2 linked regions of the Luteipulveratus mongoliensis genome follow. The protein of the gene in region 1 interacts with the protein of each later gene in a pairwise test. Links are inferred from orthologs where the notes say so. Each region holds a gene or a part of one and is shown on either strand. Other genes may lie near its edges.

Evidence for each region.
Region 2: the proteins of dnaA (region 1) and VV02_RS24645 interact in binary tests that used the Escherichia coli proteins (3 or more experiments, as listed by UniProt). The link is inferred for Luteipulveratus mongoliensis from one-to-one orthologs.

What each region holds. Positions count from the first base shown.
Region 1 is NZ_CP011112.1:501,265-517,074, reverse strand. Bases 8,204-11,197 are described here. They hold dnaA (chromosomal replication initiator protein DnaA), read left to right. Parts: upstream 8,204-8,964; coding sequence 8,965-10,431; downstream 10,432-11,197. Other genes in these bases: VV02_RS02375 (GAP family protein), read right to left, coding at 10,453-11,169; rpmH (50S ribosomal protein L34), read right to left, coding at 8,347-8,484; rnpA (ribonuclease P protein component), read right to left, coding at 8,204-8,310. In the rest of the region: VV02_RS02435 (hypothetical protein), read left to right, coding at 101-745; trxB (thioredoxin-disulfide reductase), read left to right, coding at 911-1,912; trxA (thioredoxin), read left to right, coding at 1,934-2,260; VV02_RS02420 (ParB/RepB/Spo0J family partition protein), read right to left, coding at 2,438-3,544; VV02_RS02415 (ParA family protein), read right to left, coding at 3,789-4,685; 16S rRNA (guanine(527)-N(7))-methyltransferase RsmG, read right to left, coding at 5,073-5,828; VV02_RS02405 (Jag family protein), read right to left, coding at 5,838-6,545; membrane protein insertase YidC, read right to left, coding at 6,609-7,619; membrane protein insertion efficiency factor YidD, read right to left, coding at 7,628-7,909; more of rnpA, read right to left, coding at 7,906-8,203; dnaN (DNA polymerase III subunit beta), read left to right, coding at 12,061-13,191; gnd (phosphogluconate dehydrogenase (NAD(+)-dependent, decarboxylating)), read left to right, coding at 13,316-14,311; DNA replication/repair protein RecF, read left to right, coding at 14,418-15,617; VV02_RS02355 (DciA family protein), read left to right, coding at 15,604-15,810. UniProt on the Escherichia coli protein: Plays an essential in the initiation and regulation of chromosomal replication. Binds in an ATP-dependent fashion to the origin of replication (oriC) to initiate formation of the DNA replication initiation complex once per cell cycle.
Region 2 is NZ_CP011112.1:5,167,627-5,183,249, forward strand. The notes cover bases 6,335-9,141. They hold VV02_RS24645 (HU family DNA-binding protein), read left to right. Parts: upstream 6,335-7,503; coding sequence 7,504-7,779; downstream 7,780-9,141. Other genes in these bases: VV02_RS26210 (recombinase family protein), read left to right, coding at 6,335-6,819; VV02_RS24640 (YtxH domain-containing protein), read left to right, coding at 7,003-7,341; epsC (serine O-acetyltransferase EpsC), read right to left, coding at 7,976-8,602; cysK (cysteine synthase A), read right to left, coding at 8,607-9,141. Also shown: VV02_RS24610 (cold-shock protein), read right to left, coding at 1-29; VV02_RS24615 (hypothetical protein), read right to left, coding at 384-1,247; VV02_RS26595 (DUF2599 domain-containing protein), read left to right, coding at 2,261-3,082; VV02_RS24625 (hypothetical protein), read right to left, coding at 3,920-4,546; more of VV02_RS26210, read left to right, coding at 4,900-6,334; more of cysK, read right to left, coding at 9,142-9,536; VV02_RS24660 ((Fe-S)-binding protein), read left to right, coding at 9,724-11,997; VV02_RS24665 (MerR family transcriptional regulator), read right to left, coding at 12,069-12,806; VV02_RS24670 (DNA polymerase ligase N-terminal domain-containing protein), read right to left, coding at 12,840-13,202; VV02_RS24675 (CGNR zinc finger domain-containing protein), read right to left, coding at 13,199-13,819; VV02_RS24680 (hypothetical protein), read left to right, coding at 13,901-14,434; VV02_RS24685 (hypothetical protein), read left to right, coding at 14,522-14,842; VV02_RS24690 (hypothetical protein), read left to right, coding at 14,842-15,480; VV02_RS24695 (alpha/beta hydrolase), read left to right, coding at 15,477-15,623.

The sequences.
Region 1 (15,810 bases):
GAATGCACCACAGAACCCCGGAGGTCCCTCGTCGCATGATGACGAGCAGGACCCCACCGGTGTGCGTGCTCTGCTCTCCTCGTTGCCGGACCCCGGACCCATGCCTGACGACGTCATGGCACGGATCCAGTCCGCACTGACGCAGGAGCAAGAGTCCCGCGCCGGCACGTCCGAGAACGTCACTCCCCTGATCGGTCGGCCCGCGCCGGCCGTTGACGGGGCCAGCGTCGTCCCGACCACGACTACTCGTGGTCGCCGACGCTGGCTCGCTCCGGTCGCCGGACTCGGCGCCGCGGCCGCGATCGCCATCGGTGCGGTCGGTGCCACGCAGCTCATGGGCAATGACGACACACCTGTCGGTGCCGTGCCGACGTCGTCCAACCCAGGCGTTGCACCCTCCGACGACAAGGTCAGCATCCAGAACACCGGCACCGAGTACACCGCCGCTGGGCTGTCGACCCAGGCGACGTCCCTCAAGACTCAGACCGGGATGATCGACCCGACCCGAGCCGAGGCCATCGGTCTTGGTCCGGTCGCGACGAGCACCGGCCTGCTGGACTGCCTGAAGGGCCTCGGTCCTCAGCTCGTCACGGCGGACAAGATCGCTGCGGACTTCGGCCAGTACGAGGGCCAGCCGGCCGTCGTGGTCGTCATCACCGACAAGGGCAAGAGCAACGCCTGGGTGTTCTCGCGCCAGTGCTCGCAGGGTGACGGCAAGATCGCCGGACCGACTCAGGTCACCTGACGTTCTCGCCAGCTGTACGCCGGTCGCGCACTCGCGTGACCGGCGTACTTCTGTCTTCGGCCCAGCCCGTGGCCCCGGCGGGACAGGGAGGGAATGGGCACCGCTTACGATTCGTTGAGGGCAGTACGCCCGCCTACAGACCTTTCAGACCCCGGAGGACGACTCGTGACCACAGCCACCGACGAGGTGCGCAACCTGATCATCATCGGTTCTGGTCCCGCGGGTTATACCGCCGCGGTCTATGCCGCGCGAGCCAACCTTGAGCCGCTGGTCTTCGAGGGCTCGGTGACCGCCGGCGGTGCACTGATGAACACCACGGATGTGGAGAACTTCCCCGGCTTCGCCGACGGCATCATGGGCCCGGACCTGATGGAGCAGATGCGCGCCCAGGCCGAGCGTTTCGGCGCCGAGCTGATCCGCGACGACGTGGAGTCAGTCGACCTGACGGGCCAGATCAAGACGGTCACCGACGGCGCCGGTACGACCCACCGGGCTCGCGCGGTCATCCTCGCCATGGGCTCGGCCTACCGCGAGCTCGGTCTGCCCGACGAGCAGCGCCTCTCCGGGCACGGCGTCTCCTGGTGTGCCACCTGCGATGGTGCGTTCTTCCGCGACCAGGACATTGCGGTCGTGGGTGGCGGTGACTCGGCCGTGGAGGAAGCCACCTTCCTGACCCGGTTCGCCAAGTCGGTCACGATGATCCACCGTCGTGACGAGCTGCGTGCTTCCAAGATCATGGCCGAGCGGGCGCAGACCAACGACAAGATCGAGTTCGCCTGGAACAGCGAGGTTTCCGCGATCCGCGGTGACGCCAAGGTCTCGGGCGTGACGCTGCGCGACACGGTGACCGGTGAGCAGCGCGAGCTGCCCGCGACGGGCGTGTTCGTGGCGATCGGGCACCTGCCGCGCAACGAGCTCATCACCGGCCAGGTCGAGCTGGACGACGAGGGCTACGTCCTGGTCGAGGGTCGTTCGACGCGCACCAACCTCGAGGGAGTCTTCGCGTGCGGAGACCTCGTCGACCACACCTACCGTCAGGCCATCACCGCCGCCGGCTCCGGCTGTGCTGCCAGCCTGGACGCCGAGCGTTTCCTCGCCACACTGGACCCCGCGTCCGAGCGTGAGCGTGGAGGCGCCGCCGAAGAGCCCGTTCCTGCCACCATCTGACCAACCCGAGAAAGGACCCCCATGGGTGCTACTAAGTCGACAACTGACGCGACCTTCGAGGCCGACGTCCTGAAGAACCCCAAGCCGGTCCTGGTGGACTTCTGGGCCGAGTGGTGCGGACCCTGCCGCGCCGTTGCGCCGATCCTCGAGGAGATCGCGGCGGAGCACGCCGACAAGATCGAGGTCATCAAGCTCAACACGGACGAGAACCCGGCCACGTCGGCGAAGTACGGCATCACGGGTATCCCGACGATGAACGTCTACGTCAACGGCGAGGTCGTCAAGACCCTGGTCGGCGCGCTGCCGAAGCCGAAGCTGGTGCGTGAGCTGGACCAGTTCATCGCCTGAGCGATCGTCTGACTGCCTCACGGCAACACGAAGGCCCCAACCTGATTCAGGTTGGGGCCTTCGTCATGCTTGTCAACGAAAGTGATTGGTACGTCTAGCGATTCGAGCGTTCGAGCGCGGAACCTGTCGCTGCGGGCTGACGGCCACAGCGACTCGCCAGGGCAACGCCTCTCGACATCACGGCCGCTGAAGACCGAGCTGCTCGACGATGCGGTCGAGGTCGTCCACGGAGGCGAACTCGACGGTCAGCTTGCCCTTGCGCTTGCCGAGCGCGATCGCGACACGCGTGTCCAGCCGGTCCGACAGCTTGGCGGCCAGGTCCTCAAGGTGCGGGTGGCGGGCGCCCATTCGAGGTGTCGACCGGCGAGGCTTCTCCTGGTCCCCACCGAGCGAGACGATCTCCTCGACGGTTCGCACCGAAAGGCCCTCAGCCACAATGCGCTGGGCGAGGCGCTCCATGGCCGCTGCGTCCGGAAGACCCAGCAATGCGCGCGCATGGCCAGCGGACAAGACGCCGGCGGCAACGCGGCGCTGGACCAGCGGCGGCAGCTTCATCAGACGCAAGGTGTTGGAGATCTGCGGCCGTGATCGGCCGATACGCCCTGCGAGCTGGTCGTGCGTGCAGCCGAAGTCCTCGAGCAGCTGCTGGTATGCGGCGGCCTCCTCGAGCGGGTTCAGCTGCGCTCGGTGCAGGTTCTCCAGGAGGGCGTCGCGCAGCAGATCATCATCCGTAGTGCTCCGGATGATGGCCGGCACGGTGGCCTTCCCAGCCCCCTTGCTGGCGCGCCACCGACGCTCTCCCATGATCAGCTCGTACGCACGGCCCTCGTCGTCCGCCTCGCGATCCGTGGCCGGCACCGGGCGTACGACGATCGGCTGCAGCACGCCGATCTCGGCGATGCTGTGGATGAGCTCGGCCATGTCGTCCTCATCGAAGACCTGCCGCGGCTGCTTCGGGTTCGGGCGAATGTCATCGACATCGATCTCAGCAAACTCGGCGCCGGGAACTGGGGCGAGGCCGCGCTGTTCGGACTCATCCTGAGCTGCTGCTGAAGGGGTGCTGCTCTCTTGCGCATCCGACGATGGATCGCTCTCGTCCGACGTGCTCGGACGAGCGGCATCGATCACGGCGGTGCTGGTAGCACCTGTAGAGGCGTCGTCTCCCGTGGAACCTTCGCCCACGCGCTCATTGAAGAAGACGTCACTGGGTCGCGCGGCTCCCGCAGGAGCACTCGGGATGAGCGCCCCTAGGCCGCGTCCGAGTCCCCGCCGTTTGTCGCTCACGCTTCCTCCAAGTCCTGTCGTGGAGCCATCCACGACGTCATACGTTGTGGGCGCTACCGCGCCCTGGTCAAGGTTACTTGCCGTGCAGACTGCTCTCGGGGAGGGCCTGCCGGATCGGCCCGTCCGTCCTCGTTCACAGACGTCGAGCGCTCGCTCTCCCGCTCAGAAGACCGACCTGCGTCAGCAAGTTGGGGACTCCCAGGACGTTCGTTTCCCGTGAAACATTCAGTCCTCGGTAGAGCGCTCAAGCGCCCAAGGAAGCGCCCCGCACCGCGAGCTCGGTCGCCGACTCTGCGTAGGAGAGCGCGCCGCTGCTCGCCGGGTCATACGTCATCACGGTCAGCCCGTGGCTCGGCGCCTCCGAGATGCGCACTGAGCGCGGCACTGTCGTCTTCAGGACCTGATCGGGGAAGTGCGTGCGAACCTCATCGGCGACCTGCGCAGACAGACGTGTACGGCCGTCGTACATGGTCAGCAAGATGGTGGTGATCTGCAGCGCCGGGTTCAAGTGCGCCTTGATCAGCTCGATGTTGGTGAGCAGCTGACTGAGCCCCTCCAGCGCGTAGTACTCGCACTGGATCGGGATGAAGACCTCCTGGGCGGCGACGAACGCGTTGACCGTCAGCAGACCAAGACTCGGCGGGCAGTCGATCAGCACGTAGTCGTACGTCCGCTCTCCGAGCTCCTTGAGATGAGCGGACAGGGCGCGGTTCAGGCGCTGCTCTCGTGCGACGAGGGAGACCAGCTCGATCTCCGCACCGGCCAGGTGGATCGTCGCTGGAGCACACCACAGTCCAGGGATGTCTGGGCACTCCTGGACGACCTCGCCCAACGGCTTGCCTTCGACCACCACGTCGTAGACCGACTCGACCTCGGCGTGGTGCTCGATCCCGAGTGCCGTGCTCGCATTGCCCTGCGGATCGATGTCGATCACGAGCACGCGTAGGCCGGCCTGCGCGAGGGCGGCGGCCACGTTGACGGTGGTCGTCGTCTTGCCGACCCCGCCCTTCTGGTTGGCCACGGTCATGACGCGTGTGTGCGCAGGCTTGGGAATCTCCGTCTGAGCGATGGCTTGCCGGCGACGTGCGTGCTCCTCCAGGGCGCGGGCGATCGGCGTCTCGTCGGAGCCCTCAAGGTCGATGGGTGCGCTGCTCGACGCGACGTTCGGAGCCTTTGGCCGCGTCGCCCTGGTAGCCACGATGCCCGCCGGGACGTCGGAGCTCGCGGCCGACCTTTCGTTGGTTTCACGGGAAACATGCGGCGCTGGGACCGCCGGTGCTGGCACAGGCGATGCCGGCGCGGTCGCGTGCCGCTCCTGGGCTCCGCCCTCCGGCGCGCTGGTCGCCGACCCGTTCGATGTGTCGCTGCTGCCAGTACTTCCCACCATGTGTGACTCCTCGTCAGCCAGTCGGAGCCAACCGACAGGTGCTGGTGATGCTTCGGCCTCGTGGCCCTGCCAACCCACCGGGGTCGTCGTCATTGTCTGCACCTACCGGCTCCGTTCAATCAGTCTTGCGTCGTCAACGACTCACAGCTGAGAGCTCCGTCGTTGTGCTCGCTTGGCGCGCTTCTTCTCGGCGCTGAGAGCTGGTCCGGAACCCACCGGCGTCCGAAGTCGTGGGGAGGTGCCGTCCACCCGGAGAGCCACGACGGTGGTCGGTGGATCGACCAAGCCTTCACCGTAGGTGGCGATGGCCGTCTCCGCGACCCGCAAGCGACGGAGAATGTCGGCGTCCTCGGTGACCTCCACCTGAGCGCGCTCCCCCTTGAGGGCAACCATCCTGCCTTGGGGGCGAAGCAGAGGCAGCGACAGACGTGCCAGCTCGCCCAGCCGGGCGACGGCGCGAGACGTCACAGCATCCACCGACAAGTCGTCCCACAGCTGTTCCGCCTTGCCTCGCCGAACGACCACGTTCGACAGGCCAATGTCTCGCGCCACATGCTCCAACCAGCGCGTCCGCCGTTCGAGGGGCTCCACCAGCGTCACCCGTAGGTCCGGGCGCGTGAGCGCGAGCACCATTCCCGGAAGCCCTGCGCCGGCCCCGACGTCCGCGACCGACGAGTCCTCGTCAAAGGCCGGATGGATGACCGCGCAGTTCAAGATGTGGCGGTCCCACAGCCGAGGGACCTCGCGTGGCCCGATCAGACCGTGGGAGACACCTGTACTGGCGAGGTGTGCGACGTACGCCTCAGCGAGCTCCAGCTGTGAGCCGAAGATCGCCGACGCACCAGACGGAGCCGGTGGCGGGGCCTGATCTGGCCCACGCGCGTCGTCCGGTTCCACGTGAAACGCTCAGCTCGCAGGCAGTACGACGACGTAGCGGCGCGGCTCTGCGCCCTCGGACTCCGAGGACAGACCTGCCGCGAGTACAGCGTCGTGCACCACCTTGCGCTCGAAGGCAGTCATGGGCTCGAGGGGCGCGCTCTCACCGGTCGTACGAACAGTCTCGACGACCGCCTCCGCCTGCTTCACCAGCTCGGCGCGACGATCAGCCCGGTAGCCGGCCACATCGAGCATCAGCCGGCTGCGATCGCCCGTCTCAGCCTGAACCGCCAGGCGCGTCAGCTCCTGCAGAGCATCCAGCACCTTGCCACCGTCGCCCACCAGGCGGCGAGGCACGCGGCCTTCGTCGCTGTCCACGATGGAAACCGCAGCGCGGTCTCCATCGATGTCGACATCGATGTCGCCATCGAGGTCGGCGATGTCGAGCAAGGTCTCCAGGAAGTCAGCGGCAACCTCGCCTTCGCGCTCCAACAGTGACTCGTCGCCGGACTCCTCATCGTCCTCGTCACCGTCATCGTCAGGCTCGCCGTCGCTGTCCGCCTGCGCATCCGCGCTGATCTCGTCGTCCTGCTCGTCGCGATCCTCGGCATCTGCGTCGGGCGCTACCTGCTCGATGCTCGCGATCGCATCCGAGGTCTCAGGCGTCGAGAGCCCGTCAGTCAACTCGTCAGCATCTGCGGCGACGTCGTGGGTGGGGGTGCTCTGGTCTTCAGTCATGGGGTTACTCCAGGAATCTCACACAGCAGGGTCAGGGGGGCGCGGGGCGCGAACTCAGCTCGCTCAGCGTTTGCGCTTGGGCGTGTTGCGCTTGGGCTGGACGCGCTGACCGCTGCCCTTGCCCGCTTCGACGCCAGACGCTGTGGCCCGACCTGGCGCGGCCACCGGCTTGTCGTCATCCGGCTCGTCATCGTCCTTCGATGAGGACAGGCCAGGGACCGTGAGCTTCTTGGTCTCCTTGCCCTTGGCGCGGTTGCGCTCCTCGAGGGCCTTCTCGGCCGCCGATCCGGGTGCTGGCATCCGGCGGATGACGTAGAACTGCTGACCCATCGACCACAGGTTGGTGACCAACCAGTAGATGAGCACGCCGATCGGGAAGTTCGGGCCGGTGATGAAGAAGATCAGCGGCATCAAGTACATGATGTATTTCTGCTGCTTGGCCATCGGGTTGTCCAAGGCGGCCTGCGGCATGTTCTTGGTCATCAGCTGGCGCTGCGTGGTGAACGTCGTAGCCGACATCAGGACGATCAGCACCATCGTGACGATCTTCGCCGAGAGGCCATCTGAGTTCAGGAACGTCGAGGACAACTGCGCGCCGAAGAGGGTCGAGCTCTCGGCCTGCTCGGCCAGGTTGCGGGTCAGCGGCCCAAGCGCTTCCTTCTCACCGTCGGCCATCTTGGGCAGACCGTGCAGCACGCGGAACAGCGCGAAGAAGAACGGGCTCTGCAGCAGGATCGGGAGGCAGGAGCCGAACGGGTTGGTGCCCGTCCGCTTGTAGAGCTCCATCGTCTCCTCGGTCATCTTCTGCCGAGACTCAGGGTCCTTCTTACCCTTGTACTTCTTCTGGATCTTCTGCATCTCCGGCTGGATGAGCTGCAACCGGCGCGACGACTTGATCTGCTTGACGAACAGCGGGATCAGCAGGATGCGCAGCACGATGACGAGTCCGACGATGGACAGGGCCCACGTCACACCGTTGTCGGAGGGCAGCCCCACGAAGGTGAACGCCTTGTGGAAGCCGACCATGATGGTCGCGACGAACCACTCGAGGGGGAAAAGGATGGTGTCGATCATTGAGATCCTCAGTGCGGGTGTGGCATGTGGGTGTCGCGATGCGGAACGTGGTCCACACCGCCGGGGTTCCAGGGGTTACAGCGCAGCAAGCGCCGGGCGGCCAGCCACGTGCCCTTGAACGGCCCGTAGCGCCGTAGCGCGGTCAGGGCGTAGGCAGAGCAGCTGGGGATGAAACGGCAGGACGGCGGAGTCAGCGGGGAGATGAAGCGCTGATAGAGCCGTACCAGCCAGACGAGTGGCAGCGCCGCGACGCTCGCCCGTTCGTGCGCAGTCGGTGCCGGGATGCTCACGACAGCCTCTTCAGCACGGAGCGCAGCAAGCGGTCCAGCTCGCCGCCCAGGTCGGCGGTGGTCGCGCCGGCACTGGCCGGCTGAGCGCGTACGACGAGGTCGACGTCCGTCGGCACCGCACCGAGACGCTCGCGAACCAGGTGCCGCAGGACGCGCTTGGTGCGGTTGCGCACGACCGAGCCCCCGACTGCCTTGGATACGACAAAACCGACACGCGGGAGCGGGTGCTCACCGGTGCCGGCTTTGTCGTTGAACGAGTCTGGGTGGCGAGCCGCGTGGACGACCAGCAGGTGGCCCCCGGCGCGAGCGGCGGAGAGCCGAGCGGAGTCGGTCCGACCACGCAGCACGGCGCGATAGTCAGTGGCCGTGCGCAGGCGATGTGCTGAGGGCAGCACAGTCATCCCTAGGTCAGCCACGACCGCGCGACCGGCGCGCGCTCAGGCCGACAGGCGAGCGCGGCCCTTGGTGCGGCGTGACGCCAGCACCGCACGGCCCGCGCGGGTACGCATGCGCAGACGGAAGCCGTGCTTCTTGGCACGACGACGGTTGTTGGGCTGGAAGGTGCGCTTGCTCACGGCGGTCTCCGGTCGGTCTACAGGCAGGGCCTGCGCTGTGGTCAGGATGACGCCCGCGATGGAGCGCCCGGTTGCGGCCAAGTCACGGCCGCTGTCGGAAGCCCACAGTCCACGGTTGACGCCACCGGTGAGGTGTCGACAGCAGTGCGCTCAGTGAGCATGCGAAAACGGCCATGACAGGCACGGTCGCCACCACGATACGGGCGTGGTGGAAGGCGGGTCAAACTGAGTACGTCCGCCCGAACCGCACCATTGAACGCGCGCCTACCGGACGTGGCCAGACGACACGCCGTGCATCGGCCGTTGAAAACCAAAAGATGGCCGTCACGGTGTTGCCCAGCGCCCTCGGAGTTGTTAGCGTCTGGCCTTCTGACCCGGCTCCACCTCTTCGTACACAGCCTGTGGATAAGCCTGTGGATTGCCTGCCTAGTCTAGGTTCGCTGGAGCAGCGGTAGCCACGACACAGCGGAGGGGAGCACGGTGACTGTAAGCGAGCATCAACCGGATCTTGCCCACGTCTGGCACTCCACAGTGCTAGCACTTGAGGAGACCGGCATCGCCGCTCGCGACCGTGCGTTTCTGCGGTTGACCCGTCTCGTCGGTCTGGTCGACCAGACCGCACTCCTCGCGGTGCCGTTCGATCACACCAAGGACATTCTCGAGACGACCCTGCGCGAGCCGGTGTCCGCCGCGCTGAGTCGACACCTCAACCGCGACGTACGCCTCGCCATCACCGTCGATCCGCAGCTGCGACAGACGGTCGACGGGAGCGCCGAGGCGCGCGAGGCCGGCATCGGTGAGGACGAGGTCGCCGAGACCGAGGCGGAGGAGCGTGCGACCCGCGACACCGTCGTACCCCTGCGGGCGTCAGTCCCGATGACGACGACTCGGCCGGTCGAGCCGGTCACCGATGCGCGACTCAACCCGAAGTACACGTTCGACACGTTCGTCATCGGTGCCAGCAACCGGTTCGCCCACGCCGCGGCGTTCGCGGTGGCCGAGGCGCCCGCGAAGTCGTACAACCCGCTGTTCGTCTACGGCGACTCCGGGCTGGGCAAGACGCACCTGCTGCACGCGATCGGTCACTACGTGCGCAACCTCTACCCGAGCATGCGCGTGCGCTACGTGAACTCCGAGGAGTTCACCAACGACTTCATCAACTCGATCCGCGACGACAAGGCGAGCAGCTTTCAGAAGCGCTACCGAGACGACGTCGACGTCCTCCTCATCGACGACGTGCAGTTCCTGCAGGGCAAGGACGGCACGCAGGAGGAGTTCTTCCACACCTTCAACGCGCTGCACGATGGTGAGAAGCAGATCGTCCTCACCAGCGACCAGCCGCCCAAGAAACTGAGCGGGTTCGCCGACCGGATGCGGTCGCGGTTCGAGTGGGGTCTGCAGACCGACGTCACGCCGCCCGACCTGGAGACCCGCATCGCCATCCTGCGCAAGAAGGCGATCGCCGAGCGGATGAACGTGCCCGACGACGTGCTGGAGCTCATCGCCAGCAAGTTCTCCACCAACATCCGCGAGCTCGAGGGTGCGTTGATTCGCGTCATGGCGTTCGCCTCACTGTCGCAGCAGCCGGTCGATCAGCAGGTCGCCGGCTACGTGCTGAAGGACCTGGTCCCGAGCGCCAGCACCGGCCAGATCACGGCCACCCTGATCATGACCAAGACGGCCGAGTACTTCCATGTGTCGGTCGAGGAGCTCTGCGGTTCGTCGCGATCACGCACGCTGGTGACCGCGCGACAGATCGCGATGTATCTGTGCCGTGAGCTCACCGAGCTGTCGCTGCCCAAGATCGGTCAGCAGTTCGGCGGCCGGGACCACACCACGGTCATGCACGCCGACCGCAAGATCCGGCAGCTGATCGGTGAGCGCCGGCCGATCTACGATCAGATCACCGAGCTCACCAGCCAGATCACCCGCGCTGCCGCGGGCTGAGTGCCGTCGACGCCGCGAGCGTCAGCCGAACAGGCGGGCCACGGCGTCGCGCGCCAGCAGGAAACCGACGATGCCGATGATCCAGCTCGTCGTCTCGCGGCTCGAGCGCTCCATCCAGGCACCGAACCTGCGCAGTACCGGCTCGATCAGCTGGCGTGCTCCGAGCCGGACGACCAGGAGTACCAGCGCCGGCAGGATCATCACCACGCAGTAGAGCAGTAGCGCGCCGACGTGCATGGGAACGGCGAGATCCGCCTTCGCCAGGATCCCGATGGCTCCCAGGTAGGGCAGCATCGTCGCGACCTCCAGGCCGGCCGCAGCCAGGGCCAGCGTCACCAGGCCGCGGTACCCGCGCTCCGCACCGTCCGCCGTCTCCACGCCCATCGCCTGGTCCCGCCAGCGGGTGAGGCGGCCGCCTCCCGCCTGCTGAGGGCGACTCTTGCGGACCATCCAGAACGAATAGGCGAACAGCGCGACGCCAAGCACGAGCTGCACGGCGAATGCGGTCTTGCTCTCCAGGAATCCGTCGAGGTCGTCGACGAACGCCGCCACCCCGGCGGAGAGCAACAGCCCGACCACGGCGTAGAAGGCGGCCACGGTCCCGAGGAAGACCACCACCCGGGCCGGCCGGAGGCGTCCGGGCGCGAGCATCAGCCAGATCGGGATGAGCAGCGTGCCGAACGACGTGGAGTCGATCAGCGCCAGGACAGCGAGGGTGCCAAGGAGAGCGGGGGTCACACCCTCAGCCTGTCGCCTCGGTACCGGGGTCCACAGCGGCCACAAGACCATCAATCTCAGCTGCACCCCCCACCTTGGGCGTACGTCCTTCGTCGCGGCGCGATTGACCCTCGCCTTGAACGTGAGGCCCGACCCGTTGTCCACAGGCTGTGGGGAAGCCTGGGGATGACCATGGGGATAAGCCTGTGGAAAACAATGACCCTCGCGTTCGACCCCGAACCCACGACGGGACGCGGTGCGCCCGCGAAGCCCTCGATCGCGGTGCTGATGACCGCAGCCCGTGCCGTATAAGCCCGCAAAACCAAGGTGTGCGACGGTTATCCACAGCCTGGGGATAGACCTGTGGGCAAGTCACAGCACGCCATTCACGCCACCTACGCCACAGAAGTCACACCTGTTTCGCCGCCGGCACGAGCTGTTTCGATCCCCACACCCTGCGCACAACCTGTGGATCAACAGTCGAATCAGTGGGGACGACGCGTGGACCGGCCGACTTATCCCCAGGTCGAGCAAGTTATCCACACCCTGTCTCCACGCCCTGTGCACAGCCCAGATCACCGAGATGGCGGTCCGTACGGCTGTTGTCCACAGAATCCACAGGTGCGATCACCACTACTACCCTTATCGACCAGCTGACGCCCCGCCCCGCGTACCTGGGGATGACGTGGACAGTGAGCCATTCGTTCGTCACTCATCCAGACCAGGAACGTGCGCCCCAGATGTTGGATTGCCACCAAAGACCCGACTAGGGTCGGCTCGCACCCGGCGTACGCGTGGGTGTCCTCTCTCGCTCCATCACACGACCGACGTCGGTGACCGGAGCGGAGCCAGACGACGAAGGATCGCCGCGCGGTCACCGCACCGTGGCGCGACAGGCAAGGGACGGTGGACGTGAAGCTCCGGGTCGATCGCGACGTGCTGGCCGAAGCAGTGACGTGGGCGGTACGAGGTCTGTCCCCGCGTCCGCCGGTGCCAGTCCTGGCGGGGGTGCTGCTGGAAGCCACGCCCGAGGGCCTGGTCCTGAGCGCCTTCGACTACGAGGTCTCAGCCAGGGTCACGGTGGATGCGCAGGTCGATGAGCCGGGCACGGTGCTCGTGCTGGGTCGCCTGCTCGCCGACATCTCCCGGAGCCTGCCGAGCAAGCCGGTCGAGATCGCGACCGACGGATCCAAGGTGCAGGTGACCTGCGGCTCAAGCCGCTTCAGCCTCCAGCAGATGCCGACGGACGACTACCCGACCCTGCCGTCCTCGCCCGACTCCACGGGCAGCATCAACGGCGATGTCTTCACCCAGGCGGTCGGTCAGGTCTCGATCGCGGCCGACCGTGGTGACACCTTGCCGATCCTCACGGGCGTCCGGGTCGAGATCGAGGGCGAGAAGATCACCCTCCTGGCGACTGACCGCTACCGGCTGGCGATGCGCGAGCTGAGCTGGAACCCGAGCGTGACCGATGCCAGCCACGTTGCACTGATCCCGGCCCGCACGCTGTCGGAGACGGCCAAGGCCCTCGGCGCCTCCGGGTCGGTCGACATCGCACTTGGCACGGCCGCCGGTGGCGACGGCCTGGTCGGCTTCGAGGCCGGTCAGCGGCGGGCGACCACCCGCCTGCTCGACGGTGAGTACCCCAAGGTCACCTCGATCTTCCCCACCAGCGTCGACTCGGTCTCCGTCATCGAGACCGCGGCGCTGACCGAGGCGGTCAAGCGTGTCTCCCTCGTGGCCGAGCGCAACACCCCGATCCGGCTGCGCTTCTCCGAGGGCCAGGTCGCGATCGAGGCCGGCACCGGTGACGACGCGCAGGCGAGCGAGGCGGTCGAGGCGACGCTGACCGGTCCAGAGCTGGAGATCGCGTTCAACCCCCAGTTCCTGCTCGACGGGCTGGGCGCGCTCGGTACGTCGTACGCCCGCCTGTCGTTCACCCAGCCGAGCCGTCCGGCCGTCCTGAGCGGGCAGGCCGAGGCGGACGGCGATGCGGACGAGAGCTATCGCTACGTCCTGATGCCTGTCCGTTTCGCCAGCTGACCACGCCACTCGGCTCGGTCAGCCGGCCCGTACAACTCCTGATGGTGGGGAGTCTTCGCGACCGCTCGCAGCGGGCGTAGCGTTCCACCAGGGCACCACCCGTTTCCGCAGAGCGCGAAGGAGCATTTCGATGCAGCTGGGTCTGATCGGTCTGGGCAAGATGGGCGGCAACATGCGCGAGCGCATCCGTCGCGCCGACCACGAGGTCATCGGCTTCGACCGCAACCCTGAGGTCAGCGACGTTGCTGACCTGAAGGAGCTGGTCAGCAAGCTCAAGGCACCGCGCACCGTCTGGGTCATGGTGCCTGCGGGCGACCCGACGCGCGAGACCATCAAAGAGCTCAGCGGCCTGCTGTCCGAGGGCGACATGGTCATCGACGGTGGCAACAGCAAGTTCACCGATGACCAGGCCAACGCCGAGCTGCTCAAGGACAAGGGCATCGGCTACGTCGACTGCGGTGTGTCTGGCGGCGTCTGGGGCCTGGACAACGGCTACGGCCTGATGTGTGGCGGCGACGCCGAGCACGTCGAGCGCGCGATGCCGATCTTCGACGCGCTGCGACCCGAAGGTCCGCGCGAGGAGGGCTTCGTCCACGCCGGCAAGGTCGGCGCCGGCCACTACGCGAAGATGGTCCACAACGGCATCGAGTACGGCCTGATGCACGCCTACGCCGAGGGTTTCGAGCTGCTCGAGGCCAAGGACATCGTCGAGGACGTCGAAGGCTGCTTCAAGGCTTGGACCCGTGGCACCGTCGTCCGCTCCTGGCTGCTGGACCTCCTGGTCAAGTCCCTCGAGGAGACGCCTCACCTCGAGGGCATCAGCGAGTACTCCACCGACTCCGGCGAGGGTCGCTGGACCCTGGAGGAAGGCATCAACCTCGCGGTCCCGATGCCGGTGCTGGCGGCCGCACTGTTCGCCCGCTTCAGCTCACGGCAGGAGAACTCCCCGCAGATGCGGGCCGTCGCCGCGCTGCGTGGACAGTTCGGCGGCCACGAGGTGATGAAGTTCGGCGAGGAGCCTTGGCGAGCGGCCAAGGAGGGGCACAGCGAGGTCAGCCCTGCTGCTCAGCCGAAGCAGGACGACAGGCCCAAGCCTGGCGCGAAGGCCAGCGAGCACTGAGCCACTAGCGCGGGGACGGGTCGGCCCGTGCGCCGAAGGTGACCTTCCGGCGTACGGATCAACGCCCTTGTCCGATGCTCCGCGAGATGGCGCGAGGGAGGAACGGATGTATCTGCGGCACCTGTCGCTGGTCGACTACCGCTCCTACCCGGTTGCCGAGGTCGAGCTCGAGCCAGGCATCACGACGTTCGTCGGCCTCAACGGACAGGGCAAGACCAACCTGGTCGAGGCGGCCGGATACCTCGCCAGTCTGTCCTCCCATCGGGTCGCGCAGGACGCGCCGCTGGTCCGAGCCGGCGCCGAGCAGGCGATCATCCGGGCGGTCGTCGTGCGCGACGGCCGTGAACAGATCGTGGAGCTGGAGATCAATCCCGGTCGCGCCAACCGTGCTCGCCTCGGCAGAGCGGCACTGACCCGCCCGCGCGACATCCTCGGCGCGCTGCGCACCGTGCTCTTCGCCCCTGAGGACCTGGCACTCGTCAAAGGTGACCCGTCCGAGCGGCGACGGTTCCTCGACGAGCTCCTCGTTGCGCGGCAGCCTCGCTGGGCCGGCGCCCGGGCCGACTACGACAAGATCCTCAAGCAGCGCAACGCGCTGCTCAAGTCCTCGATGCCATTGCTGCGCAAAGGTGCTCGTCGCCCCCGCCGTGATGAGAGCCAGCCCGAGGACGAGGCGCGGGCATCCGCTCTTCACACCCTCGATGTCTGGAACACCCATCTCGCCCAGGTCGGCTCATCGCTGCTCTACGCGCGGCTGCGGCTGCTGCATGACCTGTCCCCTTACCTGGCCAAGGCGTACGACGAGGTGAGCGCGGGGCGCGGAGCCGCGCAGGCGTCGTACCGCTCATCCGTGCACGAAGAGGTGGCCTCGGTGATCGCGGCCGGGGAGGTGCCTGAGCAGGCCGATCTCCAGCAGGCCATGCACGACACCTTCGCGCAGGTCCGCAGCCAGGAGGTCGAGCGCGGCGTCACCCTCGTCGGCCCGCATCGCGATGACCTGGTCCTGCAGCTGGGCGATCTGCCGGCCAAGGGGTACGCCAGCCACGGGGAGTCCTGGTCGTTCGCGCTGGGGCTGCGGCTGGCCGCGTTCCAGCTGCTGCGCACTGACCTCGGGACGGATCCCGTCCTGGTGCTGGACGACGTGTTCGCCGAGCTTGATGCCGGCCGGCGCGCCCGGCTCGCGGCCATGGTGGAGGACGCCGAGCAGGTGCTGGTGACCGCTGCGGTCGCGGACGATGTCCCTGATGCGCTGACCGGTCGGACCTTCCACGTGACGCTCGGGGAGGTTTCACGTGAACCCGCCTGAGGACGCGCCGGCCGCCCGTCAGCTGGGCCCGCAGCCCGTCTCAGAAAACCCGGCCGACGACACCGTCGACGCAGCGGCAGCTGCGCTGGCCCGGGTGCGTAGGGCTGCCCGTGATCGTGGGCTGCGACCCGGCTCCCCCGCGATCCGACGTCGGAAGGCCGGCGACCGGGGACGGTGGTCGGCTCGCGAGGAC
Region 2 (15,623 bases), 4.7 Mb from region 1 along the record:
TTGAACCACTTCACGGTTCCCTGTGCCATGGGGGGTAACTCTCATTCTGTTGCTCTGGCGGTGACACCCCGCGATGCGGGGCACGGCTGCCGCTGGCCAAACCCCCGAAAGCGTGGAACACGGTGGAACACGCCCCACAACATCAAAGCGCCCGCTTGCGCGGGCACCTCTTCGTTCTGAGAGGAACTGCAACTGCAACCGCAGACGACGGTAGCACGGTCAAGATGAACGCCAGGCAGATGGAGGGCGACGGAAAAATCCTGCCCCTTCTGTCACTTCTGTCAAATCCTGGCCCGCAATGCCGCTGTACGCCGTCGGGCCGCCCCTCCCGAGAGGGGCGGCCCGACCGTGCGCTCACGTGAGCGCGGTGCAGAACGTACGGCTTAGCGCTTGCCGGACGTGCTGGACTGGGCGCTGGCGCCGGAGCGCTCGTCGCCCTCCTGCTTGGCCGGCTGCGCCGGGGCGGCCTTCTTGGGCGGCGCACCACCGTTGCTGTTCAGCTCGGAGGTCAGCACCTCGGTGAGGCGAGCCAGCTCGGAGCGGACATCGGACTGCAGGCCGGTCAGGCGAGACAGCTCCTGTGTGCCCTGGTCGCGCTGACGCTGGACGTCGGACTCGGCACGCTGACGCGCCTCGTCTGCGGCCGCCTCGGCCTCCTTGCGCAGTCGCAGTGCAGCCTGCTCGGCTGCACCGTGCAGGTGCTCGGCCTGCTGACGCGCGGCTGCCAGCTGGTCGGCGATCTGCTGCTCGCGCTCCTGCAGCTCGGCCGAACGCTGCACGGCCTGCTGCTCAAGCAGCGAGGCGCGCGTGATCAGCGTCTGCTCGACGTCGTGACGGTGCTTCTCAGCATCCGTGCGCGCCTTCTCCAGAATCGCGGACGACTCCTTGCTGGCGTTCTGACGCATCTCGGTCGCCTCGTTCTCGGCGATGCGCAGGAGCTTCTCGGCGCGGAAGCCGAAGCTGTCCTCCGCCTTGGTCGGCTCCGAGCCCGCCGAACGGGCCTTGAGCTCACGCAGCTCCTTGTCGGAACGCTCTGCGGTCTCGGCGGTCACCTGGTGCTGGCGGTTGGCCTCGGCGAGCGAGACCTTCAGCCGGGTGATCTCCTTGTTCTTGGCAGCCAGAGCTTCGTCGACCTGACGGCGCTCGTAGCCGCGCATGACCGTGTCGAACGTCTGACCGTCCTGGGGAGGACCGGCGGGTGCCGACGAGTTGGACTTGCTGGACGGGGCGGTGGCCGAGTTAGCCACGGATCACTTCCTCTGTTCCGGGAAAAGCATGGTGCGCGGTCCGGACATGGGTACCGAGCCGTGTCGGGCTTCTCAGGTGTGGTGCACGACCCGGTCGGGTCGAGCACCCTGGTCTGACCCGCTCGAGGGGGCGAGTGGGTGGGGGCTGTCACACAGGTTCCAACGGACGACCCCGACACAGCGAGCCGGAACCGTCCTGGAGCACCACTGATGATGGCACCACGTGAAGCGTCCCGAGATCCGCGACCATGCCGAGCCGAGTCGCTTGCACGAGGATATCCTCGCCGCCCGCCCCGCGTGGCGATTAGACAGGGACGACCACGGGCGCAAGTAATCCGCCTCGCAGCGCTCCAGGAGGGCTCGCGGAGTGGCGACGATGCCGGCTCGCTGGAGCCTGCGACAGCGACCGGAGGAGGAGCTGTTCCAGGAGGGCTCAGTTGGCGGTCCTCTCTGGACAACGTTGGAACCCTGGTGTGTGGGATCGGGTGGCGTCCGTGCTGTCAGAGCTGGGCAAGTAGCCCTGACCAGCACTGTTCCGCCCGACCGTCCGCCCGGTCGACTTCTGTCACGCCTCTGACCTGCGTAGATGCCTCGTTTTGGGCACCGAAATATACGGCTACGTCGTAGCCGTAGAGCATGGACTGAACTTGTCACCGACGCGACGTCCGCTCCTGTCAAGGCTGTCACAGCCGCATGCGTTCCGGTACGCTGCTGATGTCCGCTCTCAGAGCGGCCAACATGTAGATGCTCAGGACCGCGCTGTTGGCCCTGATGCGCTGTGGCCCTCGTGCCACGCCTCAGCCCTCCTGTTGCACCAGGGGGGCTGATTGGTACCTCCGTGACCTCTTGCCGCGTGAGTTCTGGCCGTGTCATCCTTGTCATGCCTCACCGACCACGATTCCGAAGTCCCGGTGCAACGGGGAGTCCGGCCGATGAGCGTCTGCATGGTGGTCGTTCGCTGGGTCCACTCCCGGAGTCGGCGGACGACCGCACAACCAAAAAGGAGTGCGGTCATGAACCAATCAACACGCAAACTCGCTCTGCGCGGCATTGTGCTTGCGCTTGTTAGCACCATGTACCTAGCGGCACTCGGTGGTCCAGCACACGCCGACGTGGTCTACCCGGTGGCGTGGACCAACATCGGGATCTTCCCTCGGACGGCGCCCAGCATGGGGGCACCCGCTGCGGGAGCGGCAGTCTCAGATGGCACATCCGTCCAGATCGCCTGCGAGACAACCGGTGAGTCAGTCAGCAACGGGGCATCGACAAGCACGATTTGGGAGCAGCTGTCGGACGGCAGCTACCTCCCCAATGCCCACATAGATACAGGGTCGGACGACTGGACACCAAACGTGCCTCGGTGTGGTGGAGGGGCGAGTGCGACACCGTCAGCTAGTGGCTCCGGCTGGGTTCCTTACTGCGGCCCGTCGAAGTACTTCTCAGATATTTCCGTCGAGCGTTGGAGCAATGGCGATTTCAAGATCATCGCCTGGCCGACCTGGGAAGCCAGAACCGCCTCAGATCCAACAGCCGCCACTATTGATGAGTGGCATGCCATCCAAAACTGCGTGAGCGGCTTGTATGGCACGCTCGCGGACTCGATCTACGACCAGTTGGAGTGTCACCAGCATCTGGCACTTGTGCCAGGTAAGAACGTTTGGGCGACTGGCACGACGTATGACCTGGAAAGTTGGCGTGGGACGTTCGACAACTGGCTAGGGACTCGTTGTGGAAACGAATTGAACAAGGAGCGCGATCATACCGACGCGCCAACTTCGAACGGCCAGCCAGATGAAGGGGTGACCGACATCGCTCCGCCGACCACGGTCGGCTAGTCAAAGATCAAGTGGTGCTGCGCCTAGCGTGTCGGAGATGATGCGTTAGGCGCAGTGCTATGTGTACGACCAGGGCGGCACCCAGCCATGCGGCCGTCCAGGCATGCACTGTAAACAGGAAAACAAGTGAGACCGCCATTCCCCAATAGATATCGCCACCCAGCGTGTTGGTGGTTTCGCATAATCCATCACCCATACAGTTCGGGATAGATGTGTGGTGAAAGGCGACCCAGATGGCGACTACGATCAACAGCGCCAAAAGTAGCGCCAGCGCACAGAGCGCGAAACCCTTCAGTTCTCTCTTTATGTTCAAACGCCTGTAGTTCATGCTTGCTTAAATTATAGCAAAGCGGCGGCGCTGCGTGCATTGTCAAACCTGCGGATCTTCTTTGATGCGGTACTGTGGATATCCTCCAGCGCACACAAAAGACTCCCAACGCCACTCTCGGCGTTGGGAGTCTTTTGTTCGTCTTACCGAACCCCAGATCTTCCGAACTTATCTCATCTGACTAACCTCAGAAGCTCCCGGTTTCATCCAGACGCAGAGAAGCCTGGCACGGCACGTGCCAGGGGCTTCTTGCCTAGCGGTAGAGGCGTATATGAATGAGGAGCACGAGCAGGCCGACCGCGCCGACGGCAATCCTCGACCTGATCGGTGCTGCTCGCAGTGGTCCCCAGATGAAGATCGCCGCAACCAGCGGTCCTCCGATGAATGGGAGAATCCCACCGACTAGCAGAGTGACCAACATGGCCACCCCGAGGCCAAGTGCCGAGAGCCACCACCCACGGTTGCTCGACTCAACCTGTGCTGCCATCTTGTCCTCCTAGGACATTGATCTAGATGTTGCCGTTGGCGCCGTCGTAGAACCTCTGGATGCTTCCAGACACCCAAGAACGCGTCCGCGACCATTTGTTTGTCTTCACTGGCGACCCGTGAACCAAAACGCTGACCGATGTCTTGTCGACGGTGTCCATCGAGTTGTTCCTCTGACGCTCGCGGTAGCACGCGTAGTTCTCCAGCGAGTACCCGACGCCCCCGTTCTCGCCGCAGCGCTTGTCCCCCGAGATCATCTGGCTTCCATTGTACCGCCACGAGCCGTAGGTGTTGAAGTACCAGTAGGGGCCGTTCCACCAGCTCCCGATGTGCCGCTGGGTCTTCCAGCGACGCTCCTTCCACCCGCTAGCTGCCAGCTTGGGGTCACTAACCTCCATCGGTGCCGACACCTCGAGGATCGACTGCGACCCGTCCGTAAGCGTGATCGTGTCCACCATCGAACCGTCACTCTTGGTGTCGGTCACCTGTCGAGTGCCGTCTGCGTAAGTCCTCTCCACCACGCCGTCATGCGTCGCGACCGCAGCCGGCGCGCTTGGTCCATCCTGCGCCACGGCCTCAGCGCCGCCTGTCCCCGTCACGATCACCGCTGCGAATGCGAGCCCCACCCCGGCAATTTTGTTACGCATCATGCTTTGAGTCTCCCCTCATGGCGGCACCCCTTGCGCCGCCCGCAGACACTCTGGCAGAGATCGGCGAGCAAGTCGACAGTCTCGACGCGCACTGACTCCGTTCGCGTAGCCCGCGATGCTAGCGCGTTGCGGGACAATGACGGCACCGAGCATGTGGACATGACTCAACCAAGCCAAGCGCCATTCGCTATGTCATCCGGCTCACAAACCGCGTAGCCCTTGGCATCGAGGGATCGACAATTCCCGAACGCCGAAATAGCCGCACTATCTCAATAGGTTTACGTCTACCTGAGCAGTCGTCATACGCAAAAACAATTTCCTTAACGGTCGCGGTTTCCTGGTAAAATGGATACATGGACCGTCCCACCCCCTCCAATTCGGCACCGGAAAGCCTCTCGTCAGCGAGCGGCCTCTTGGCGTTGTTGTATTTGCGGGTGAGCACCTCGCGCCAGGCGCACCGTGGGGGTGAGGCAGAAGGGTATTCGCTGCCCGCACAGCGGGAGGCCTGTACGCGCAAAGCGTCGGAACTGGGAGCGTCAGTTGCTGGGGAATACATAGACGCCGGCGCATCGGCCCGTTCAGCAGATCGAGACGGGCTACAAGACCTGCTCGCTCGACTGGCGGATAAGAGTCAGCCGCCCGTCGCGTTCGTCATCGTGCACAAACTCGACCGGTTGGCACGTGACCGTGCCGACGACGTCGCGTTGCTGCTGGCCATCCGGCAGGCTGGTGCGCAACTGGTGTCGGTCTCTGAGCAGATCGACGAAACCCCAGCCGGTATGTTGCTGCACGGCATCATGGCCACGATGGCAGAATTTTATTCGCGTAACCTCAGTTCTGAGGCCAAGAAGGGCATCGCTGAGAAAGCCAAGCGCGGTGGCACGATCGGCTATGCACCAACCGGGTATATCAACTCCACCACACGGATCACCGGCGACGACGGCGTCTCGCGTGAAGTCAAGACGGTCATCCCGGATCCAGTACGTGCACCTCATATCTCGTGGGCGTTCGAGCAGTACGCTGGTGGCGAGCTGTCGCTGTCGCAACTGACCGTTGAACTGGCGGCTCGTGGCCTCACCACCCGAGATAGCCGCGCCATTGGCAAACCGCTGGCCCGAGCCTCGCTGCACCGACTGCTGTCGAACCCCTATTACACCGGGAAAGTAGTGCACCGGGGAGTGGTCTATCCCGGCAACCACGAGCCCCTGGTTGACGACGCCACGTTCGCGCGCGTCCAAGAACTCCTCGCCGGGCGAAAGGTGGCCGGTGATCGTTCCTGGCGGCGGGACCATTACCTGAAAGGCTCGATCGTGTGCGCCAGATGCTTGTCCCGCCTGGGTTACTCGATTAACCGTGGGCAAGGTGGGCAGTACGCGTACTTTTTCTGCCTCGGCCGCGCCAAGAAGCGCCTGATTCCAGCGGGCACCAAAGCCACCGGCACACCCGGCACCATCTGCGACTTGCCCTACCTTTCCGCCGAGAAAGTCGAAGACGCAGTCGTCGATCTGTGGTACCGAGAAACACTCAGCCCCATGGAAGCGCAACATATTAAAGCCGAAGCCGACCAGCAATTGCTCGCCAGCCGCTCCAGCCAAAGTCGTAACCTGAAAGCCGCCGAGAAAGATGTGGCGCGCCTGACGACCACCAAGCAACGGCTCCTCGACGCCTACCTGGCTGAAGCCGTCACCCTCGAAGACTTCCAAGTTAGGCAAGCCGACCTGGCCGGGCAGCTAGTGGCTGCCCAAGGACGACTGGGCAGCCTGACCCAGGATCTCGACCGCCTGACGATCCGGCTCGACCTCGTACTCAGCCTGCTCGCCAGCGCTGGTCAGTTCTACGAACAGTGCCCACCCGAAGCACGCAGACTGCTCAACCACGCCGTCTACGAGCGGATCCGCGTCGGCGCCTACGAGGACCTGATCGAGGGTGACACGACAGACGTTGTTGAGACGGTCACCCGGCTCGGTGATGACACCTCGAGCGATGAGTACGACAGCTCAGACGGCAATCCCAGGCCAGATGATGATGCCTCACGCGGTGCGACCCCAACTGGCACGACGGACGCCGCCAGCGCCTCGAACGCACACACCCCGCCATCCCATCCAAACGGCGCCCAGAACGTCACACAGGCCGTCCTGGCGCCCAACGGCACCGACGACCAACCCACCCGCCAGGACGCAAAGAACCCCCGCCAGACCATGCGGTCTGACGAGGGTTCTAACGTCGATCTTCTGGCGGAGGGCGTGGGATTCGAACCCACGAAGCCGGGGTAACCGACTTAGCGGTTTTCAAGACCGCCGCACTAGGCCACTATGCGAGCCCTCCCCTGCCCACGGGTGGGCAAGCCAGACCATCCTAGACGCGGCGGGGAGACACGCCGACCAGCCACTCCTCGCCGTCACCAGCCGCACCGCCTGGCGTTGTTAGGGTCGAGCGCAGTCGAAAGGAGACCAACGATGGGCAAGCTGTCATTTCTGATCGGCCTCGGCGCCGGTTACGTCCTGGGCGCACGCGCAGGCAAGCAGCGGTACGAACAGCTCAAGTCACAGGCCAACAAGGTCTGGGAGAACCCTTCGGTCCAGAGCAAGGTCGGCGACGTGGCCGAGCAGGTCAAGGCGAAGGCGCCTGCGGTCACCTCCGCAGCCACTTCGGCCGCCCAGTCGGCCACCTCCGCCGCGCAGAAGGCGGCACACAAGGTGACCAGCAAGGACGACCCCCAGAGCGACCCCGCGGTCGGCGCCCACCGGCGGACCGACACCACCGGCGAGGGTCCCGAGAGCGACCCGCTCCCCTGATCGACCCCCGTCGGCGTACTGTGTCCGCAGCCAGGCGCGCGAAGATCCGCGACACGACGGGGAATTTCGCCGCGTGCCAACGCGCAATCTGCGACGAACTGCCGTAGTTTCAAACCCGGGCCAGGAGTGGCTCACCGTTCAACCACAGGACAGGACCTTTCAATGAACCGCACTGACCTCGCCAGCACCATCGCTCAGCGCACGGGCGTCAGCGTCAAGGACGCCAACACCGTGATCACGGGCCTCAACGATGTCATCCTCGAGGCCGTTGGCCGCGGCGAGAAGATCCAGCTCCCCGGCCTGCTCACCATTGAGGTCGTCGACCGCGCTGCGCGCACCGGTCGCAACCCGCAGACCGGCGAGGAGATCCAGATCGCTGCCTCCAAGGCCGCAAAGGTCACCGCCGGCAGCAAGCTGAAGGCTGCCGCCAAGGGCTGACCGCCACCCACGCCAAAGGCCCGCACCCCGACCAGGGTGCGGGCCTTTCGCATGCCGTACGTCCGCCGCGACCTCACGCCGCGCAGCACCTAAGAGACTGCGTCTCCTGAATCTGACGCACTTACAAGGGGGTCAGATTCGGGAGACGCAGTCTCTTAGCCGGGGGACGGCCCATGGACCGGTCGATCGGTGAGCGTCAGATCAGCAGGGCTGGATCGGCGAAGGGGTCGTAGGTGGGTTCGGGGAAGCGCACCTTGGCCGGGATCCCGGTGGCCACGGCCTGCGGCGGTACGTCCTTGACGACCACGGCGTTGGCGCCGACCTGCGCACGGTCCCCCACGCGTACGGGCCCGAGGATGCGCGCGCCGGCGCCGATGGTGACACCGTCGCCGACGGTCGGGTGGCGCTTCACGCGCGCCAGCGAGCGGCCACCGAGCGTGACGCCGTGGTAGAGCAGGACGTCATCGCCCACCTCGGCCGTCTCACCGATCACGACACCCATCCCGTGGTCGATGAAGAAGCGCTTGCCGATCTGCGCGCCGGGGTGGATCTCCACCCCGGTCACGGCCCGCGCCGTCTGTGACAGCATCCGCGCGGGCAGGCGCCAGCGGCCACCCTTGGTCCACATGCGGTGGGCCAACCGGTGTGACCAGATCGCGTGCAGACCCGGTGAGGCGAGCGCCATCTCCAGACGTGAGTCGACCGCCGGATCGCGCTCGATCGCGGCATCGATATCGGCGCGCACCGACTCGACCGCGCGGCGGACCGACTGGGTCACCTTCTTGCGCGGGACCCCGCCGGTCAGCAGCACGTCGGCACCCATGCCGTTAGTCAACCAGGCCCTCGAACAGGATCGTGGACAGGTAGCGCTCGCCGAACGACGGGATGATCACGACGATGGTCTTGCCAGCGTTCTCGGGGCGGCGGGCGACCTGGTCCGCAGCAGCGAGGGCGGCACCCGATGAGATGCCGACGAGCAGACCCTCCTGAGTGGCGGCCTTGCGGGCCCACTCCACGGAGGTGGCGGCGTTGACGTCGATGACCTCGTCGTAGATCTCGCGGTCGAGGATCTCGGGCACGAAGTTGGCGCCGAGGCCCTGGATCTTGTGCGGACCAGGGGCGCCGCCGTTGAGGATGGCCGACTCCTCCGGCTCGACCGCAATGATCTGCACACCGGGCTTGCGACCCTTGAGGACCTGGCCGACGCCGGTGATCGTGCCACCGGTGCCGATGCCTGACACGAGGATGTCGACCTCGCCGTCGGTGTCCTTCCAGATCTCCTCGGCGGTGGTCTGCCGGTGGATCTCGGGGTTGGCCTCGTTGGCGAACTGACGCGCCAGGATGGCACCGTCGCGCTCCGCGACGATCTCGTTGGACTTGTCGACCGCGCCCTTCATACCCAGGGCACCTTCGGTCAGGACGAGCTCGGCGCCGTACGCCTTGAGCAGGGCGCGGCGCTCCTTGGACATCGTCTCGGGCATGGCCAGGACGACCTTGTAGCCCTTGGCCGCGCCAACCATCGCGAGCGCGATGCCGGTGTTGCCCGACGTGGCCTCGACGATCGTGCCGCCCGGCTTGAGCTCACCAGCGTCCTCGGCAGCCTTGATGATCGCGGCGCCGATGCGGTCCTTCACGGAGGCGGCCGGGTTGCTGAACTCCAGCTTGGCCGTAACGATCGCGTCGGACTCGATGATCCGGTTGATACGGACCAGAGGTGTGTTGCCGATGGCCTGGGTGACGTCGTCGAGGATGGGCACTGCTACCGCCTTCGTTGGAGTTCGCTCACGGCCCGCAGCATCACCGAACAGTGCGCGGGCTAGTTATGCCTATTCCAACAGGCAGTTATTGATAGCGCAACCGCCGCCCACCAGGCGGTCACCGCCTGAGCAGGCCAGGTCAGCCTTACCGGTTACCAGTGAGTAACAAATGATTAGACTGCTCGCCATGTCAGCACTTCAGATCATCGCTGCGGTGATCACGATGCCGGTCACTCTGGTCGCCATTGCGCTGTTCGCTCGCGCGATCCGCACGATGATGGCGACGTACCGACTCGGCCAGCCGGAGAGCCGTACGAACAACCCGGGCGCCCGCACGTGGACCTTGATCCGCGAGTTCTTGGGCCACACCCGGATGTCACGACTGCCCGTCGTCGCGGTGGCCCACTGGTTCACGATGCTGTCGTTCGGGCTGCTCGTGCTGACCCTGGTCAACGCCATTGGGCAGGTCTTCAAGCCCTCGTTCATGCTGCCGCTGATCAGCCACTTCCCGCCGTACGAGTGGATCGTCGACGTCTTCGCGGTCCTGGGCTTCTTCGGCATCATCACGCTGATGCTGGTCCGCCGTAAGAACCACCCGGGCCGCAATCCCAGCCCGCAGGGCCGGTACTCGCGCTTCTTCGGCTCGACGTTCTGGCAGGCGTACTACGTCGAGCTGACGATCCTCACCGTCACGATCTGCATCTTCTCGCTGCGCGCGCTTGAGTACGGCCTCTACAAGGTGACCGGCGAGCACGACGCGAACGCGCTGCACTTCCCGCTCTCGTTCCCGCTCGGCGAGCTGTTCGCCAAGATGTCCGAGCACTCGATCGAGCAGATGATCGTGGTCGTCGCCGCGATCAAGATCCTGATCTCCTTCGCGTGGATGATCACCATCTCGCTCAACGTCACGATGGGCGTCGCCTGGCACCGCTTCCTGGCGTTCTTCAACATCTGGTTCAAGCGCAACGCCGACGGTCGTACGGCCCTCGGTCCGCTCAAGCCGATGCAGCTCGCCGGCAAGCCGATCGACTTCGAGAACCTCGACGAGCTCATGGGCGACGAGGAGTCCGACGACGTCAAGCTCGGCGTCGGCAAGGTCGAGGACTTCACCTGGAAGGGTCTGCTCGACTTCTCCACCTGCACCGAGTGCGGGCGCTGCCAGTCGCAGTGCCCTGCCTGGAACACCGAGAAGCCGCTGTCGCCCAAGCTGCTGATGATGACCTTGCGCGAGAACGCCAACGCCAAGGCGCCCTACCTCAAGGCCGTCGCAGCGGGCAGTGCGCCGAGCGAGGAGCCGGCAGCGGTGACGACAGCGCTGATCGGCGACACGTCGTACGACCTGAGCGCGCCGCTGACTGCGTACAACCCGCATGGGCCTGATGCGGTCATCGACCAGGACGTGCTGTGGTCCTGTACGACCTGTGGCGCGTGCGTGGAGCAGTGCCCCGTGGACATCGAGCACGTCGACCACATCGTCGACATGCGTCGCTACCAGGTGCTGATCGAGTCGGCCTTCCCGTCTGAGCTGGGTGGCCTGTTCAAAAACCTTGAGAACAAACAGAATCCGTGGGGTATGTCGGCACGCGCCCGGCTCGACTGGGCCAAGGACCTGCCGTTCGAGGTCAAGGTCATCGGGTCCGATATCGAGTCGGCCGAGGACGTCGAGTGGTTGTTCTGGGTGGGGTGCGCGGGAGCGTACGAGGACCGCGCCAAGAAGACCACGCGTGCCGTGGCCGAGCTGCTCAACACGGCCGGCGTCGACTTCGCCGTGCTGGGCGACGGCGAGACCTGCACCGGCGACCCGGCCCGTCGCGCCGGCAACGAGATGCTGTTCCAGACGCTGGCTGCGGGCAACGTCGAGACGCTCAACGACGCCAAGGTCAAGAAGATCGTCGTCACCTGTGCGCACTGCTTCAACACCATCAAGAACGAGTACCCGCAGGTTGGCGGCGAGTACGAGGTCGTGCACCACACGCAGCTGCTCAACCGCCTCGTGCGCGAGAAGAAGCTCGTGCCGGTGGCCCGTCCCGACGAAGCCGACACCTCGGGCGCGGCCTCGACCGCGGAGTCCGTGACCTACCACGACCCGTGCTACCTCGGGCGCCACAACGGTGTGTACGCCCCGCCGCGCGAGCTCATCGGCGCGCTGCCCGGTGTGGAGCTCAAGGAGATGGAGCGTTCCGGCGAGAAGTCGTTCTGCTGCGGCGCCGGCGGTGCCCGCATGTGGATGGAGGAGAAGCTCGGCTCGCGCATCAACCTCAACCGCACCGACGAGGCCGTCGCGACCGGCGCTGACCGCATCGCGATCGGCTGCCCGTTCTGCCGCGTGATGATGACCGACGGGCTGACTGCCAAACAGGCCGATGGTGAGGCCCGCGAGGAGGTCGAGGTCGTCGACGTCGCCAACATGCTGCTCGCAGCCGTACGACGTGGCAAGGATCCGGTGGGCGCCGACGCCTAGCTCCGCTTGCTCGCCTTGGGTCCTGGCAGGCGCGCGCTCCAGCGCGCGTCTCCCAGGACCCAAGGTCAGCATCAGGCTTGGTACAGCCAGATCCAGTTGCCACTCGGATCCGTCACGGCCGACGATCGCGGCATACCTTCCGGATCGCGAGGTGGAACAGCCTCGCGCCCGCCCGCGGATAGGGCCCGGCTGTGAGAGTCGTCGAGATCATCAACCATCAGGCCGAACGTCGAAGGCCCCCGCGGCGCGTCGGTGTCTTCGCCATCCTTGACCAGTAGATGGAGAAGGAAGAAGCCCTCCTGGCCATACTCGCCGAACAGAAACGACGAGAACTCCGTGTCGGAGGTCCTGCGAGTCACGTCGTAGCTCAGGTCAAAGGCCTTCTGGTAGAAGGCGATTGACGAGTCCAAGTCATCGACGGTGATCTTGAGCTGAACTGGTCTGACGCCGGTCGTGGTCGTCGACATGATGAGTCCTCTCCTCAGGATTTGGTTAACGTCTCTGACCTGCGCGTCGAGCCGCCGCCTGGTGCGCTCGAGCTGGTCTCGGTGCCGCGCGAAGATCTCTTGCGACGCCGGGTCTGCCGGCCCCTGGATCACGTTCCGGATCCGATCTATCGGCAGGTCGATCCATCTGAGTGACTGGATCAACCGGGCAAGACGAACTTGATCGCGGCTGTAACGGCGATACCCGGACTCCGGGTCAACTTGAGCAGGCGTCAGCAGGCCGACGTCGTCGTAGTGCCGCAACGTGTGGACCGACAAGCCACTGATGCGCGCGAAGCGCCCGATCGTCATCAGCTCGTCCATAGGACCAGCGTGGACTCTCGGGCCGCCCGAGAGTCAAGTGGCTGGTTGATCCTTCGTCAGGTGGAGCAGCCAGTCCTTGTCCGTCTTGATCAGGGCGTAGCGTCGGTTGTCGCGAATCCCGTGGAGGGTGAACACGATTCGCCGCTCGTTGCGGTCGTGCTCTTCCCACCAGCCGGTGTCGGCGATGGACTTGTGCTCGTCGGTGTAATCCAGATGATCGAGGTCATGGTCCGGCACGGCAACAGCGAGGCGGTTGTGCTTCGGCGACGTCGGCAGCCCCCGAGGCACTGCCCAGGAGCGCAACACGCCGCCCTCCTCCAGGCGTAGGTCGAAGTGCGGCTGCGGCTTCCGGTGGTCATGCAGCACGAACGCCGGCCGGGCTGGCGCGTCGTTCATGGCTGTGCCTGCCGGGACCGGTCCGCGTACGCCGCCTGCTTGGCTCTGTTGCCGCACACCGCCATCTGGCACCAGCGGCGGCGGCCAGAGCCGTTGAGGAAGAGCCATCCGCAATCCGACCCTGGACAGCCTTCGATCTGCGAGAAGCGTTGTCCTGTCAGCAGATCGGATGCCGCGACAAGGAAGCAGTCCAGCGACTCCTTGAGGCTGGGGCGACCCTTGAACACCCAGTGCGGCCCGTCAGAGTCGGAGACCAGCTCCTGCCGGGAACGGGCTTCGGCGATGGCATCGGCGACCCGCCGGAAACCCGCCGACGTTGATCGGCCGGTGAGTGCGTCGTACAGATCAGCCCGGAGCGAGACGGTGCTGGCGAGTACGTCCGACGCCGCTTGGGGTTCGCGAGATGCCTTGCGGATCAACGTGTTTGCACGATCGTGCGAGAGCAGGCCGTTGAGCTCACCGAGCGTCACGAGGTAGGTCAGGTCGCGCAGGTAGTTCTGGCGGTCGTCGTACGGCTCGCCCCAGCCCGAGCGGGTGTTGCACAGCTCGAGCGCCGGATGGCCACCGATCTGCTTGGGCAGGACGCGATCGCCCACCGTGATCCACCACGTCGCCACACGCACCTCCCTTGACGCGTCTGATGCTAACCGCTTGAGTGACATAACCAGTTATTGCTGACAAACGGTTAGGACACCATCATGCGTTCAGTCATCGTGAAGGCAACCCTCGCGGCCACGCTTATGGGAGCGGGCCTCGGCGTCGGGCCCGCCAGTGCGGCAGGTTGGCACGACGTGCACGAGAGGTGGGCGCCCTACGTCGAGAGTGCGCTCACACTGCCCGCCGCGCGCTACTGCGGAACGTTCGACCTGAAGTCCGAGCCAGTGATCCAGGACATCCGCGTCAAGGTGCTCCAGCGGTGGGACAACGGCAAGCCGCGCCAGGAGAAGTACGTCGGGCCGCTCATCGTCCGGGTGACCAACCTGAGCACCGGCGCATCCAGTCACCAGAACCTCAGCGGTCACGCGACCGTGCTCTACCGCGCGGACGGAACCATGGAGAGCTACGAGATGAACGGTCCCGTCGGCATGGGCTTCCCGGCCGGGAGCGACGGACTCAGTCAGGGCTTCTACCGGCTGACCGGCCATCACCTGGTGACTTTCGACGCGGACGGAACTCGCCACCTCGCCCTCGATCATGGCGCAGAGCTCAACCTCTGCAACGTCGTCGGATAGACACACCCCCGACCCCCGAGTCCCGTTTGTCCACAACCGATCTGAGCGCTGCTGCCACGTGAAGCGGGCGGCAGGATCCTGGGCGCTATGGACGACTCCCAGCAGATCCGCACCGCCTCACGAGCCGTCGGCCGGATGGCCGATGACGCTCGCCGTGCTCGACGCGCCGCCGCGAGCGCCGATCATGTCCACTGGCAGGGCGCCAGTGCGCAGCGCTACCGACAACGCCTCTCGGAGCGCGCCCGGGAGCTCGGCCACTGCGCGGACGAGCTGGACGAGCTCAAGGACCGGCTCGACGCGCACGCCCGTGCGGTCGAGCGCCATGAGCACACGGCCAAGGAGGCGCTGCTCCGAGCACCGGTGCTGCCCGGTGTCTTGTCCGTGCGCGACGTCCTGGGCGTGCCGTGATGTGGCGGTCGCGTGGTCAGGCGGAGGTTCTTGCTCGCATCGAGGAAGCCGACCTCGTCCTGCACCTGCTCGCCCAGGACGGCATCACTCGGGTGACCTGCCGCGTGGTGGTGCTCGGCGACTCGTTCGTGCTCGCGGCCGAGCACGCGACCTCGACGGATTCCGGTTGCCCGACCGCGGCCGTCGAGGAAGGGCCGTTGGCTGACCTGATCGACGCGCTCTGGGCGATGGTGCCCGCGCCGGCCCGCCAGTTCGAGGACAGTCACCGAGACCACGAGAGCGCGCCCGCGGTCCGCGCGGAGGACGTACCCCTGCTCGCCGCGCTGGTTCGCGAGGGCGATCCGGAGGCGATGACCATCGCGCTCGACCTCGCTGACCTCCCGGCCCTGCCGGACTGGTTGCGAGAGGCCGCGTTCGGCGTCGACGGGCTGGTGACGGTCGTTGTCACGTCGACCATGGCGGCACAGATGCGGGTCTACTGCCACGCCCACCTGTCGCCTTCCGGATGGCTCGCGATGGGCGTTGACCGGGGCGGTCTGGTCCGCGCACACGGCTGGTCCGGCGACGACGTACGGACCAGCATCATCACGGCCTGCACCGCGCTGGTGCTCGCCGGCGCGACGGACACGGCCGCATGACCGCGCCGACGACCAACGGGTCACGGCACTCCGAGTCGTCCGACATGCGCGCCGCCGCCCACGTGCTCGACCGTGCGGGCGGGTCCGCGCGAGACCTGTACCGCGATGTCCTGCGCGTCACCGGTGACCTCCCGCGGCGAAGT